2 linked regions of the Kribbella solani genome follow. The protein of the gene in region 1 interacts with the protein of each later gene in a pairwise test. Links are inferred from orthologs where the notes say so. Each region holds a gene or a part of one and is shown on either strand. Other genes may lie near its edges.

What was found.
Region 2: the proteins of HDA44_RS01300 (region 1) and HDA44_RS12320 interact in binary tests that used the Escherichia coli proteins (3 or more experiments, as listed by UniProt). The link is inferred for Kribbella solani from one-to-one orthologs.

The regions. Positions count from the first base shown.
Region 1 is NZ_JACHNF010000001.1:285,032-288,150, forward strand. What follows is about bases 201-3,003. They hold HDA44_RS01300 (cysteine desulfurase family protein), read left to right. Parts: upstream 201-902; coding sequence 903-2,105; downstream 2,106-3,003. Other genes in these bases: HDA44_RS01290 (NAD-dependent epimerase/dehydratase family protein), read left to right, coding at 201-289; HDA44_RS01295 (pyridoxamine 5'-phosphate oxidase family protein), read right to left, coding at 363-845; mnmA (tRNA 2-thiouridine(34) synthase MnmA), read left to right, coding at 2,105-3,003. In the rest of the region: more of HDA44_RS01290, read left to right, coding at 1-200; more of mnmA, read left to right, coding at 3,004-3,119. UniProt on the Escherichia coli protein: Master enzyme that delivers sulfur to a number of partners involved in Fe-S cluster assembly, tRNA modification or cofactor biosynthesis. Catalyzes the removal of elemental sulfur from cysteine to produce alanine.
Region 2 is NZ_JACHNF010000001.1:2,741,909-2,745,169, forward strand. The notes cover bases 250-3,194. They hold HDA44_RS12320 (sulfurtransferase TusA family protein), read left to right. Parts: upstream 250-1,588; coding sequence 1,589-1,801; downstream 1,802-3,194. Other genes in these bases: ctaC (aa3-type cytochrome oxidase subunit II), read right to left, coding at 250-286; HDA44_RS12315 (cysteine desulfurase family protein), read left to right, coding at 477-1,592; HDA44_RS12325 (GNAT family N-acetyltransferase), read left to right, coding at 1,815-2,369; HDA44_RS12330 (Sir2 family NAD-dependent protein deacetylase), read left to right, coding at 2,366-3,088; HDA44_RS12335 (PIG-L family deacetylase), read right to left, coding at 3,132-3,194. In the rest of the region: more of ctaC, read right to left, coding at 1-249; more of HDA44_RS12335, read right to left, coding at 3,195-3,261. UniProt on the Escherichia coli protein: Sulfur carrier protein involved in sulfur trafficking in the cell. Part of a sulfur-relay system required for 2-thiolation during synthesis of 2-thiouridine of the modified wobble base 5-methylaminomethyl-2-thiouridine (mnm(5)s(2)U) in tRNA.

The sequences.
Region 1 (3,119 bases):
CGCGCCGCCGGAGGAGAACCGCCGCAACCTCTGGGGGTACGTCGACCTCGCCGAGGCAGCCCGGGCGTGTGTGCTGTCGCTCCAGCCGCGTACCCACGCCCGCTACGCCGCGCTCCTGATCGCCGCCGAGGACACCGGCCGCCACGAGCCGACCCTCGAACTCCTGGCCCGCCACGCACCCGAAACCCAACTCCGCACCGATCTCCCCGCCCACGCCTCCCTCTACAACTGCACCCAAGCCGCCAAAACCATCACCTGGACCCACCACTCCACCTGGCGCCACCCCTAACGCCCATCCCACTGCGGCTGGCGGGTTGTTTCACCACTGGCGTGTTGCAACCTGCCAGCGATCACATAACCCGTCAGCCGCGGGGCCAGACTGGGTGGCGGGAGTCGGTGCCGGTGCCGTAGTCGGGGTCGCTGCCGCGGACCATCAGCCAGTGTTCGGTGGGCTTGGCCTGGTACAGGCGGAGTTCTGACGCGCCGGACAGTTCGGCCGCCGTATACGAGCGCAGTTCCGGGAAGCGTGCCGCGAAGACCGAGGCGCATCGCTCCAGTTCGTCCGCCGGTACTTCGGTCGCGTACGCCCTGAAGTAGACGGCTGATCCGCCGCCGATCGGCACGCTGGAGTCGAAGATCGCGATGCTGACGTCAGGCCGCGCGGTCAGGTTGCGTGAGTGGGCGGCGTCCGGCGACGACGCCCAGTAGAACGCGTCGTGCCCGTCGGGGGTGAAGTACACCGGTGTCACCCACGGGAGGCCGGCCGCGTCGACCGTACCGAGGGTGAGGTACTTGTTGGCTTCGATGACTGCCGCGGCGCGCTGGTCGAGGATTTCCTGTGTCATCCGCCCAGCATCCCCGACTGCGGGAACATCCGGGCCGGACATACCCTTGAAACCGTTATGACTTCCTCTGACCGTCGCCCGGTGTACCTGGACCATGCCGCGACGACGCCGATGCTCCCGGCCGCGATCGAGGCGATGACTCGTCACCTCGGCCGGACCGGCAACGCGTCGTCCCTGCACGGTTCCGGCCGGGCGGCCCGGCGGACCGTCGAGGAAGCACGCGAGTCGATCGCCGCGGCGCTGGGGGCGCAGCCGAGCGAGGTCGTGTTCACCTCCGGGGGTACGGAGGCGGACAACCTAGCGCTGAAGGGCCTGTGGTGGTCCCGGCTGGCCGAGGACCCGCGCCGCCGCCGGATTCTGCTCAGCGGCATCGAGCACCACGCGGTCCTGGACCCGGCGGTCTGGCTGGCGGGGCATGAGCAGGCCGAGCTGGAGTGGCTTCCGGTCGACGAGCTCGGGCGCGTACGTCCGGACGACGTCCGCCGGGCGATCGAGAGCGACCCGGAGAGCGTGTCATTCGTCACACTCATGATGGCGAACAACGAGGTAGGTACGCTCCAGCCGGTCCGCGAGGTGGCTGCGATCGCGGCCGAGTACGCGATCCCTGTGCACACCGACGCGGTCCAGGCGGTCGGGCAGGTGCCGGTGGACTTCGGTGCGCTCGGGGTGGACGCGATGACGGTGTCGGCGCACAAGGTCGGCGGCCCGTACGGCATCGGCGCGCTGGTCGTCCACAAGGAGACGAAGCTGACGCCGATCCTGCACGGCGGGGGACAGGAGCGCGACGTCCGCTCCGGCACTCTGGACGCACCGGCGACGGCTGGGTTCGCTGTGGCCGTGGAGCATGCGGTGAAGCATCAGGAGGACGAGGGGCGCCGGCTGGCCGAGCTGCGGGACAGCCTGATCAGCGGCATCATCAGTACGGTCCCAGGCGCCAAGCTGTCGGGCGATCCGGTCGGGCGCTTGCCTGGTAACGCACACTTGTCCTTCAGCGGCTGTGAGGGCGACTCACTGCTGCTGTTGCTTGACGCACGGTGCATCGAGGTCTCGACCGGGTCAGCGTGCAACGCGGGAGTCGCCGAGCCGAGCCATGTCCTGCTGGCGATGGGCTACGACGACCAGCGGGCGCGTGGCTCGTTGCGGTTCAGCCTCGGGCACACGAGTACGCGCGCGGACATCGACGCCGTACTGGACAGCATCGGATCGGTAGTGGAGCGGGCGAAGTCCGCCGGTTTGCAGAACGTAGGAAGGAACAGCTGATGCGGGTACTCGCAGCCATGTCCGGTGGAGTGGACTCTGCCGTGGCGGCCGCGCGGATGGCCGAGGCCGGGCACGACGTGACCGGAGTGCACCTGGCACTCAGCCGGAACCCGCAGTCGTACCGTAGCGGCGCACGTGGCTGCTGCACGATCGAGGACTCCCGGGACGCGCGCCGGGCGGCGGACGTGATCGGCATCCCGTTCTACATCTGGGACCTGGCCGAGCGGTTCCACGCCGATGTGGTCGAGGACTTCGTCAGCGAGTACGCGGCCGGGCGTACGCCGAACCCGTGTCTGCGCTGCAACGAGAAGGTCAAGTTCAGTGCCGTACTGGAGCGGGCGCTGGCGCTCGGTTTCGACGCGGTCGCGACCGGGCACTACGCGCGCATCGTGGACACCCCGTCAGGTACGCGTGAGTTGCACCGGGCGGTGGACCCGGCGAAGGACCAGTCGTACGTACTCGGGGTGCTGACGCAGGAGCAGCTGGCGCACGCCTACTTCCCGCTCGGCGACACGGTGAAGACGGAGATCCGGGCGGAGGCCGAGCGGCGCGGGCTGTCGGTGGCTGCCAAGCCGGACAGTCACGACATCTGCTTCATTGCCGACGGCAACACGCCGGGGTTCCTCAGCGAGCAGCTGGGCGAGGCGCCGGGTGACATCGTCGACGCGCAGGGCAACAAGCTCGGTGAGCACCAGGGCACGCATGGGTTCACCATTGGGCAGCGGAAGGGCCTGCGGATCGGTACGCCGGCTGCGGATGGCAAGCCGCGGTTCGTGCTGGACATCAGCCCGGTGGATCGTACGGTGACGGTCGGTTCGCGTGCTGAGCTTGCAGTGGAGCGGTTGACCGCGTCGAAGCCGCGCTGGTGCGGTCCGGCGCCGACAGGCCGGCTGGACGCCAAGGCGCAGCTGCGTGCGCACGGTGATGAAGTGTCGGTGGCTGCTTGGCTGGATGGCGATCTGGTGCAGGTGGAGTTTACGGAGCCGACGTCGGCGGTCGCGCCCGGGCAGGCGG
Region 2 (3,261 bases), 2.5 Mb from region 1 along the record:
GCACACCGATGATCGCGAACGGTGCCAGCGTGTAGAGCACCTCCAGCGGCAGGTTGTAGCGCACCTGCCGGGGCGCTTCCTCGTTCCGCTTGCGGTACCGCACCACGACGAACAGGATCAGGCCCCAGACCATCACACCGATGATCAGTGCGGCCGTCCAGGCGCCGATCCAGAGGCTTCTGATCGCCTCGGTCCGGTCAGATGCACCCTCGGGCAGACCGAGTCGTTTCCACTGCTCAGTGGTCGCCGACGAACAACCGGTCAGCAACAGGGTGCCGAGCACCACTGCCGCACCGACCAGTAGGCGTCGCTTCGCCGGACGTGTGGCACCAGCAGAACCTGCCGGTCGCTCATCCACTCCGGGCGTGCCGTTCGAACCCACGGGGCGCCTTTCCCTTCCCAAGTGAGACTGACGACCAAACACTACTGGACACCCTCCCGGCTTCCGCGCATAGGTAGGGCTTAGCGTTTCCCGTGTGAGTGAGCGTGCGTATCTGGACGCCGCGTCGGCCGAGCCGATGCACCCCGCGGCGCGGGAAATGTTGCTGTCGGCGGTGGATTCCGGCTGGGCCGATCCGGTCCGTCTGCACCATGAAGGACGGACTGCCAGACTGCTGCTGGACAACGCCCGCGCAGTGCTTGCTCAGGCCGTTGGAGTGCGTCCTGACGAGCTGTACCTGACCACGTCCGGCACAGCGGCCATCGAGGTCGGTCTGGCCGCTCTGACGGCCGCACGGCGCCGCGTCGGTACGACAGTGGTGCACAGTGCGGTCGAGCACTCCGCTGTACTGCACAGCGCCGGTGACGCGGGTGTGGAGATCGGTGTGGACATCCGCGGCCAGGTGGATCAGGAGGCGTTCGCCCATGCCGTACGCGAGCCGGGTGTGGCCGTGGCTGCTGTCCAGTCGGCCAACCATGAAGTGGGTACGAGGCAACCGATCGCCGCGATCGCCCAGGACTGCAACGACGTACCGCTGTTTGTTGATGCATCAGCGTCGATAGGACATGACCCAGTCCCCACCGGCTGGTCGATGCTGGCGGCCAGTGCGCACAAGTGGGGCGGTCCGGCCGGTGTAGGACTACTGGCGGTACGGAAAGGCACGCGGATCGCTCCGCCCTGGCCGATGGACCAGCGCGAGGACGGCCTGTCCCCCGGCTTCCCGGACGTACCGAACGCACTGGCGGCCGCTGCAGCTCTGCAAGCGCGTCTGAGTGAAGCCGATGAACTCAACAAACAGCATCGGACCTGGATAGACGAGCTGCGGCACCGGATCGCCACCGACGTACCGGACGTGGAGGTAGTAGGTGATCCGGACGATCGCCTGCCGCACATCCTCACGTTCTCGTGTCTGTACGTAGACGGCGAGGCCCTGGTGACTGCATTGGATGCTGAGGGCTTCGCTGTCTCCAGCGGTTCGGCGTGTACGTCCAGCACGCTCCGCCCGTCGCATGTACTGGCAGCCATGGGCGTACTGACTCATGGCAACGTACGGGTGTCACTGAGCCGCGAGACCAGCCACGAGGACGTCCAACGGTTCAGTGCGGTGCTCCCGGGCATCGTGCAGCGGATCAGAGCAGAGGTGGGGATGTGAACGTCGAGCTGGACTGCCGCGGCCTGCTCTGCCCACTCCCGGTGATCAAACTGGCCAAGGCGCTACCGACCGTTGCCGTCGGCGACACCATCACCGTGCTCGCCGACGACCCAGCCGCGGCGACCGACATCCCGGCGTGGTGCCGGATGCGTTCCCAGGAGCTGGTGTCGGCCGGGGAAAATCAGTACGTCGTACGCCGGGTCGGCTGACACACTCCGCGCTGTGACTGATTTCGCGTACAAACCGACCCTCACCGGCGAACTGGTCGTCCTGCGGCCGATGGATGCGGGGGACTACGAGGCCCTGTTCGCCGCGATGAACGACCCGGAGGTGATGCGTTTCACGGGCAGCCACGGGGAGATCGGCGAGGAACGCGCCCGGGAGTGGTGCCGGACGCGGAAGGACCAGACCGACCGGCTGGATCTGGTTGTCATCGACCGCCAGACCGATCAGGTCGTCGGTGAGGTCGTACTGAACCAGTGGGACCCCGACAACCAGAGCTGCAGCTTCCGCATCCTGATCGGCCCGGCCGGCCAGGGCCGTGGCCTGGGCAGCGAAGCGACCCGGATGATTGTCGGCTATGGCATCGAGCAGCTCGGCCTGCACCGGATCAGCCTCGGCGTCTTCGCGTTCAACCCGCGCGCACAGCGGGCGTACGAGAAGGCCGGCTTCAAGCGCGAGGGCGTACTCCGGGACGCGCTGCGCTGGGACGGCGAGTGGCACGACGAGGTGGTGATGTCCGTGCTGGCCACGGAATGGATACCGTCTGAGGTGTGATCGACGCCGAACGCATCGCCGTACTGACCGGAGCCGGGATCTCGACTGCCTCGGGGATCCCGGACTTCCGTGGACCGGAGGGTGTCTGGACCAAGAACCCGGGCGCGGAGGCGATGTTCGACATCGACGAGTACGTCGCGCACCGGGACGTACGGGTGGCGTCATGGAAGCACCGGCTCGCCGTACCTGCCTGGCTGGCTGAACCGAACGCCGGCCACCACGCACTGGTCGAACTGGAGCGACAAAGCCGTCTGACCGGCCTGGTGACTCAGAACGTCGATGGACTGCACCAGAAGGCCGGATCGTCGCCGGAGCTCGTCCATGAGCTGCACGGCACTGTCTGGTACGTCGACTGCCTGCAGTGCGACCGCCGCATCCCGATGGCCGACGTACTCCCTCGGCTAGAGTCCGGCGAGGAGGACCCGGCCTGTGCGGTCTGCGGCGGCATCTTGAAGTCCGCGACGATCTCGTTCGGCCAGTCGCTCGACCGGGCCGTACTGGATCGCGCTGTTGCGGCTACTGCCACTGCCGAGGTCTTTCTGGCCATCGGCACGTCACTGCAGGTCTACCCGGCCGCAGGTCTCTGTGACCTGGCACTGAGCGACGGCAAGCCGCTGATCATCCTGAACGCCCAGCCGACCCCGTACGACGACCAGGCGACCACTGTGCTGCGTACGCCGATCGAAACGACGCTCCCAGGCCTCCTGGGCCCTGCATGAAGCTGGGCCCTGCCTGAAGAACAGACAGGGCCCAGTACTCCGATCAGCGGTTGAGCTTCAGATCCAGTGCCTGAACCTCGTCCTTCGGGGTCTGGTACGAGATGAGCAGCCGGCCGTCCTTCAGCAGGGCGCTGCGCTGAGCCGCCGTGATCGGGATCGACAGGTGCTTCGTC